DNA from 2 places in the Oryzomonas rubra genome. Region 2 is predicted to be linked to the other one. Evidence: riboswitches for the same ligand, from Rfam matches in the RefSeq annotation. Region 2 holds a riboswitch; the other holds the start of a gene.
The links. A riboswitch is a leader RNA that binds a small molecule or an ion and turns the genes downstream of it on or off. The one in region 2 is predicted to bind thiamine pyrophosphate.

Region 1 (4,196 bases), on a different contig from region 2:
GCCGCTGCCCAGGGGCTTCGTCAGGATCAACTGATCCCCCGGCCGGGCGGTGGAGTTGCGGATGATGGCGGCGGGATCCACCAGGCCGGTCACGGAGAGGCCGTACTTCAGCTCGTCGTCCTCCACCGTATGCCCCCCCACCAGGCAGACCCCGGCCTCTTTCAGCACGCTGTTCCCCCCGGCCAGGATCTCTCCCAGGATCTCCCCCGGCAGGGAGCAGGCGGGAAAGAACACCAGGTTCATGGCGGTCACGGGACGGGCGCCCATGGCATACACATCGGAAATGGCGTTGGTGGCGGCGACGCGGCCGAAGGTAAAGGGATCGTCCACGGGAGGGGTGATGATATCGGCCGTCTCCACCAGGGCGCACTCCGGCGCAATCCTGTAGACCCCGGCGTCGTCGGAGGTTTCAGGACCTACAAGGAGGTTTTCGTCGCGGTAATCCCAAAGCCCGTCCAGGGCTTTCGCCAGGCCCGCAGGGCCCAGTTTCGCGGCTCAACCGGCGGCTTTTACCAGTTGCGTCAGCTTGATCATGACTTTCCTTTGTTTGTGCTATCGGTCCTATGGGACCTATGAGTCTTATAGGACCTATGGGTCCCAGCTAAATCATTTCAGGTAAATCCTGGGCACCCGTTTGCTGATGCCGCAGAAGATCTCGTAGGGGATGGTGCCGGCCAGGGTGGCCAACTCCTCGGCGTGGATGCAATTCCCCGCCCCGTCCGTCCCCATCAGCACCACCTCGTCCCCCACGGCCACGCCGGGGATATGGGTCACATCCAGCATGATCCAGTCCATGCAGACCGTCCCGGCCACCCGCGCCCGTTGGCCCCGGATCAACGCCTCCCCCCGGTTGGTGAGGGTGCGGGGATAGCCGTCGGCATACCCCACCGGCACGCTGGCGATCAGGGTCCGCTCGGCGGCGGTGAAGCGGCGGGCATAGCTGATGGTGGTGCCCGGCTCCACCCATTTCAGCATGGCGATGCTGCTTTTCAGGCGCATGACCGGCTTGAGGTCCAGCTTCCCTTGGAAATCGGGCGAAGGGATGGCGCCGTAGAGCACGATGCCGGGACGGACCAGGTTGCAGCCGGCATTGTCCCGGAGCAGGGCCGCGGCGCTGTTGGCGATGTGGACGTAGCGCGGGGAGAAGCCGGCCTTGCGGGCCTCGGCGACCACCCAGGAGAAGCGCTCGGCCTGGATGCGGGTGAAATGCTGGCCCGATTCGTCCAGTTCATCGGCGCTGGCGAAATGGGAGACGATCCCCTCCAGGGTGATGTTGGGCAGCTTCTTCAATTCGTTCAGGAACGCGGGGGCCTCGGCGTAGGTGATCCCCAGGCGCCCCATGCCGGTGTCGATCTTGAGATGGACCTGGGCCTTGCGAAAGAGCTTGCCGGCGGCCAAGTTAAGCGCCTGGGCCTGCTCCAGGGTAAAGAGGGCGGTGGAGATGTTGTAGCCGATGCATTTGCGCTCCTGACCCGGATACACCCCGCCCAACAGCAGGATCGGCTTGTCGATGCCGCTCTTGCGCAATTGAATCCCCTCGGCCAGGAAGGCGACGCCGAAGGCGTTCACCCCCAGCGCCTCCAGTTCGCGGCTGATGTCCATGAAGCCGTGGCCGTAGGCGTCGGCCTTGACCACCGCCAGCATCTCGGTCCGGCGGGGAATGGAAGCGCGGATAAGCTCAAAATTATGGCGCAGTGCGTCGAGATCGATCTCGGCGAATGTGGGACGGCTGTCGTACACGACCATGACACTCCTTGGTTTCGGAATCAAAGGCGAGACAATGTCTTTAGAAGGGGTTATTACCACGTCCGGCCCTGGCTGTAAAGTGAAAGGGGGCCGCCGTTTCCGGGGCCGTGCCGGCTATCGGCGTTGTCGTTGCAGTTACGAGCCGGACGGGCACGGCAGACCATGAAATAAATTTAACTTTATTTCAAATTTTAAGGCATATCTTCAGGTTACATGGATGACTCCATGCCCAAGAGCACCATCGCGCTGACCGGCAAGGTCAAGGTCACCATCGGTCTCCTATAAAGCAGGGAAACGAAATTGTTTCCGATAGCCGCCGCACCGCCTCCAGCCTGCCGCTGCTGTCATGGGGATTGACAGGAACGGTTAAATCCAGTACCGTAGACACAATTACAAGGCCCTGGGGGAGTTCGCAAGAGCTGAGATGGTTCCTTTTGGAATCAGACCCTTTGAACCTGATCCGGTTAATTCCGGCGTAGGAAAGCGGCTTGCACGACTGTTCATCTTATCCATGAACCCGGCCGCCTGTATCACAACAGTGCGGCTTTTTTATTATCACGAGGGATATGCCATGGGCGACTGCAGCAAACGGTTTCGTCTCGTCATCAACAATACGGCGCAAACATTCCCGCCGGTTGGGGGCGTGTATCTGATCACCGACCAGGATGACAAGCTGGTGGAACGGGTGGGGATCGCCCTGCGTGGCGGTGTGGCGGTGCTGCAGTACCGCGCCAAGGAGAAAAGCCACGAGACCCGCCTGGAGGAGGGGCGCGAGCTGAAGCAGCTCTGCAAGCGCTTCGGGGTGACCTTCATCGTCAATGACGACATTCGACTGGCCAAGGAACTGGATGCGGACGGCGTCCACCTGGGCCAGGACGACGGCGGCATTGCCGAGGCACGGGAACTGCTCGGCCCGGGCAAGATCGTCGGCAAATCGACCCATAACCTGGACGAGGCCCTCCAGGCCGAACAGGAGGGTGCCGATTATATCGGTTTTGGCGCCATGTACCCCACCGACAGCAAGGTCATCACCCACATGCCGGGCACCAGCGGCCTGTGTGCCATCCGCGACCGCATCAAGCTCCCGGTGGTGGCCATCGGCGGCATCACCACCAGCAACGCCTGCCGGGTGATCGACGCCGGCGCCGACGCCGTGGCGGTGATCTCGTCGGTCCTGTCCAGTCCCCGTCCCGATATCGCCGCCGCCGAACTGAAACTGCTCTTCAACCGTACCTGCCCCTACCCGCGCGGCTCGGTCCTGACCGTGGCCGGCAGCGACTCGGGGGGCGGAGCCGGCATCCAGGCCGACATCAAGACCATTACCCTGCTGGGGAGCTACGCCGCCAGCGCCCTGACCGCCCTGACCGCCCAGAACACCAAGGAGGTTTCGGCCATCCACGGCCTCCCCCCTTCCTTTGTGGTGGATCAGATCACGACCGTGCTGGCCGATATCCCGGTGGACGTCATCAAGACCGGCATGCTGCACACCTCGGCCATCGTCTCGGCCCTGGCCGAACTGCTGGCGGAGCGCACCGGTTATATCCCGCTGGTCATCGACCCGGTCATGGTATCCAAGGGAGGCACGGCCCTGCTGGATCGGGACTCGCTCCACATCATGCAGGAGCAGTTGCTGCCCCAGGCCTACCTGCTGACCCCCAACATCCCCGAGGCCGAGCGCCTGCTGGGGAGAGCGATCCGCTGCGAGGCGGATATGGAACAGGCCGCCCGCGACCTGCACGCCCTCGGCCCGGCCAACGTTCTGCTCAAAGGGGGGCATCTCGCCGGCCGCCAATCCATGGATATCCTCTTCGACGGCTACGAATGCCGGGAATATGCGGCAGAACGGGTCTTCACCAGCAACACCCACGGCACCGGCTGCACCTACGCCTCGGCCATCGCCGCCTTCCTCGCCCAAGGGGAGCCGCTCAGGAGCGCCGTGGAAAAGGCCAAGGAGTTCATCTCCGCCGCCATCCGCCTGGCCCATCCCCTGGGCAAGGGGCATAGCCCGGTGAATCATTTTGCCGCCGCCCAGCAAGGCGACCGCTGACCCATACCATCAACCCTTGATACGGAGCACGCAATGACCCAACTCGAATACGCCCGCCGGGGCCTTATTACCGAACAGATGCAGATCGCAGCCGCAGCGGAGGGGGTCCCACCCGAATTCATCCGCGACGGCCTGGCAGCCGGCACCATCGTCATCTGCCACAACATCAAACACGCCAACGGCAACCCGCTGCCGGTGGGGACCGGCCTGCGCACCAAGATCAACGCCAACATCGGCTCGTCTTCGGACGATACCGACATGCAGAAGGAGCTGGAGAAGGCCCGCACCGCCGTGAAATACGGCGCCGACGCCATCATGGACCTCTCCACCGGCGGGCCGGTGGACGAGATCAGGCGGGCCGTGGTGGCGGAGACCAACGCCTGCATCGGCAGCGTGCCGCTCT
Region 2 (4,196 bases):
GTGAAACCGGCATCCACGTTGACCTTGCTGATCCGGCAGTCGAAGCGCCGGCGCAGGTAATGGCCGTAGGAGTTGATGCGCAGTTCGTGATGGACGGCGGTGGGCAGCGGGTTTCCCAGGTTTGCCAGGAGTTCCCGGGTTGCGCGGCACGGGTCGGGGGCGGCGCTGACGGCCGAAATCAAGGCGATGTGGGAACAGCCGGCTTTCCGAACTGCGGGCAGGTTCTCCGGCTTCACGCCGCCCAGGGCAAACACCGGGACCGGCAGCGCCTCCACCGCCCGCTGCAGGACTTCACACCCCAACGGCTCCCCATAGGCCGCCTTGGAGGGGGTCGCAAAGACCGGGCCGAAGGTGATGAAATCCGCCCCGTCACGCACCGCTTGGCGCGCTTCAGCCAAGCCGTGGCTGGAATAGCCGATCAGCATCGCCCGACCGCAGCGGCGGCGCACCTCGGCCACGGGTGCGGAGGCCGCCCCGAGATGGACGCCGTCGGCCCCCACCGCCAGGGCGACATCGACCCGGCGGTTGATGAAGAGCAGGGCTCCGAACTCCCGGGTCAGTACCCGAAGCGCCCGGGCAAGTTCCACGTACTCGCCGTCCGGCAGGTCCTTGTCCCGCAGTTGCACGGCGCGCACCCCGCCGGCCAGAGCGGCGCGCAGCACGTCCAAAAGCGGCCGGCCGGCGGTCTGGGTGCGGTCGGTAATCAGGTAGAGAGGAAAATCAATGGGTTTCATGGGTACATGGTGAACATAACGTAAGAGAAGCCGTGAAGGTGTCACGGATTCAAGTATCAGGCAGTTTCCGATTCGGAAAGGAGGTATTTTTCGTCCAGGCAAGGAAATCGAGGGATTGCGCGGAGGCGTACATCGGTACGCCGCACAAGCAAGCCCGAAGATTGACGCCGCATGGGCGAAAAAGAACCCTTTCCGGGCGGAAACTAGACAATCATGCCGTCCAGCGGGCTGGATGCGTTCGCATAGAGCTTGCGGGGAATCCGGCCGGCCTTGTAGGAAAGCCGTCCCGCCTCCACGGCCAACTTCATGGCGCGGGCCATGGCAATGGGGTCCTGGGCTCCGGCAATGGCGGTGTTCATGAGCACGGCGGCGCAGCCCAACTCCATGGCGACGGCCGCATCGGAGGCCGAACCGACCCCGGCGTCCACGATCACCGGGATTTTGACCGACTCCAGGATGATCCTGATGTTATAGGGGTTGCGGATACCCAGGCCACTGCCGATGGGGGCCCCCAACGGCATAACCGCAGCGCAGCCGATATCCTCCAGCTTCCGACACATGATCACGTCGTCGCTGGTGTAGGGGAGCACGGTGAAGCCTTCCTTGACCAGGATCCGGGCGGCCTTGAGCAACTCCTCGTTATCCGGGAACAGGGTCTTCTCGTCCCCCAGCACTTCGAGCTTGACGAAATCCGACATGCCCGCCTCGCGGGCCAGGCGGCAGGTGCGCACGGCGTCGTCAGCCGTGTAGCAGCCGGCGGTATTGGGGAGCAGGGTGTATTTCTTGGGGTCGATATAATCCAGGAGCGATTCCTTGCTCCGGTCCAGGTTGACCCGCCGCACCGCCACGGTAATAATCTCGGCCCCCGAGGCCTCCAGGGCCGCGGCAGTCTGTTGAAAGCTGGCGTACTTGCCGGTGCCCACCATCAGGCGGGAGGTAAACTCGCGGCCGGCGATCGTCCATGTATCCTTTTGGGTTGTCATAGCAGAATGTCTCCTTGTGCAACAACGTGTTGACTTCAGGCGCAGGGGGCTGACGCGCGATTTTTCCCCACCGTTCCCCTACCCGTTTTTCATCCTCCGCCCACGAAGTGGACGACCTCTATCCTGTCCCCCTCCGCCAACCCACGGCTGTCGTAGGCCGCCTTGGGAACGATAGCCAGGTTGACCTCCACCGCCACCCGTTCGCGCGGGAGTTGCAGATGCTTCAGAAGCCCGGCGACCGTGCTCCCCTCGGCGATGTCAGCCTGTTCGCCATTCAGTGTAATGTGCATGCTTTCTCCTTCAGCGCCCGGTACGAACTGACTGCACGGGTCACGAACAGGCTGTTGAACAACCTTCTAAAACGCAAAAAGCCGCGGAAGCGGCTTGGAACATCTGAATGTTTGCGCTTCCCTACGCCGGCATTACCCGGATCAGGTACTAAGGGTCGCGACGCACCGCCGCTCTCAGTCGAAACTCCCCCAGCGTTTACATTAACCTAGTGTATTGACGCGGCTCTGTCAATTGAATTTATACCGGCACAGGAGCGAAAATAAAAAACTGAAACCCGCGTTTTTTCGATTCTTCTCCCGCATCCGCTATTTTGTGATATAGTCTTGGCGCTTTTGTCACATAATAAGCTCTTTAGTTTGAGGCCATAATGACCGAAAAGAGGATTATACGGCGGCTCAAAAAGCGTTTAACGATCCGTTTCGGCATAGACGGCGCCAACCGTGTGGCATTCAGCGAGGATATATCGACAACCGGCATGTTCATCAAAACCGCCAATGTCTGCCCGCCCAACAGCAGAATCAGGATCGAATTTACCGTCGATGACCATCTGGTTCAGGTTGATGCCCGGGTCATGTGGGCAAAGAAAGTGCCGCAAAACCTCTTCCACCTGGTCAAGAAGAGCGGCATGGGGGTGCGTTTTTTACATTTCCAGGCCGGCGAAGAGCACTTCCTCCGGTTTCTAGAAGCGGCATAACCACGGTTGGCGGCAGACGGTCGGACTCTCGACGGTTTTATGGCTTTGGGAAGGATGGCAGAGTATGGTGTGCAAAAAGATATTCATAGCCGCCACCGGCCAGCATTGCGGCAAAACCACCATCAGCCTGTCGCTCATGCATCTGGCCCGCAAAAAATATGAGCGGGTCGGCTTCATCAAGCCGATCGGCCCCAAGTGCATCGAGTACAACGGCCTGACCATGGACATGGATGCGGCCATGGTGGCCAGCGTTTACGGACTGGATGAGGACGCGCACCTCATGTCGCCCATGACCCTCACACCCGGTTCGACCAGAAAATTCCTGGACGGCAAGATTGCCCCGGAAACGCCCCGCATGCTTATCACCGGCGCGATTCGCGAGCTTGAGCAGAAATACGATTTTCTGATCATTGAGGGGGCGGGCCACGGTGGCGTCGGATCGGTGGTCGGGGCGAACAATGCCCAGGTGGCGACCATGGCGGGCGCACCGGTGCTCATGGTTACCAACGGCGGCATCGGCAACGTGGTAGACGCCGTGGAGTTGAACCTGGCACTCTACGAACGGGAAAAAGCCGACGTTCGCGTTGTCATGGTCAACAAGCTGCTGCCGGAAAAGCGCGAACGCTCCCTTGCCTATCTGAAAAAGGCCTTTAGCGGAAGCGACCTGCTGGTGACGAGCGCCTTCGATTACAGCCCGGTCCTGGCCCATCCGACCTTGCAACATGTGGCTCAGATGCTCGGCCTGCCGCTCATGGGGAACCCCACAGAGAGGAGCCGCATCTGCCATAATATCCAGTTGGGAGCGGCATCGTCGCAGCGGGTCATCGACCATCTTGAGGAGTCCACGCTGCTCATCGTGACCAGTTCGAGGGATGAGTTGATTGTCACCGCCTCTTCGCTGCACCATATACCGGATTTCAAAAAGCGCCTGACCGGCCTGGTCATCAGCGGGCACGCACCCATGTCGCTCATCACCCAGCAGATTCTCGACGACAGCAAAATCCCCTATATCCGCGTCGAGGAGACCTCTTCGGAGGTTTTCTACCGCCTCAGGGAGCATGTCTCGAAGATCGGCCCGGATGACCTGGAAAAGATCGAGCTGATCAACTCCACCTCTGAACGTTACATCGACTTTGCGGCTATCGATGCATTGTTGTAACGAACGATAATGTGCCGCTTTCAATTTCAGGCAAAAACTTCTTGACCTGACACGGTTTTTGATATTTATAGACAAACATTCATATTTCCGGTGGTATTATGATCCCATTGACCCGTCTGGACAAGCAGGTGATGTATGTCAACCCCGACCACATCGTCAGTATCGAGGAGACACCCGATACGGTCATAACACTCTTCAACGGTTACCACTTCATTGTCAAGGAACCCGCTACCGACATCATCACCAAGGTCGTGGCATTCCGCGCCAGGATCATTCGACGCGCCGGAGGCCCCGCAGGCAAGAAGTACCTCGATAAGACGAAAAAAAATCTTTTT

Region 1: another riboswitch for thiamine pyrophosphate. It lies ahead of thiD (bifunctional hydroxymethylpyrimidine kinase/phosphomethylpyrimidine kinase); the one in region 2 lies ahead of thiS (sulfur carrier protein ThiS).

Annotation. Positions count from the first base shown of each region.
Region 1 is NZ_SRSD01000009.1:76,529-80,724, forward strand. It holds gene selD (selenide, water dikinase SelD) at 1-534, opposite strand, end outside; gene alr (alanine racemase) at 607-1,740, opposite strand; TPP riboswitch at 2,139-2,245, shown strand; gene thiD (bifunctional hydroxymethylpyrimidine kinase/phosphomethylpyrimidine kinase) at 2,318-3,793, shown strand; gene thiC (phosphomethylpyrimidine synthase ThiC) at 3,827-4,196, shown strand, end outside.
Region 2 is NZ_SRSD01000005.1:223,619-227,814, forward strand. It holds gene mnmL (tRNA modification radical SAM protein MnmL/YtqA) at 1-107, opposite strand, end outside; partial or broken gene thiE (thiamine phosphate synthase) at 117-734, opposite strand; gene ET418_RS09970 (thiazole synthase) at 938-1,717, opposite strand; gene thiS (sulfur carrier protein ThiS) at 1,807-2,007, opposite strand; TPP riboswitch at 2,109-2,208, opposite strand; gene ET418_RS09980 (PilZ domain-containing protein) at 2,376-2,702, shown strand; gene ET418_RS09985 (AAA family ATPase) at 2,770-3,861, shown strand; gene ET418_RS09990 (flagellar FlbD family protein) at 3,960-4,196, shown strand, end outside.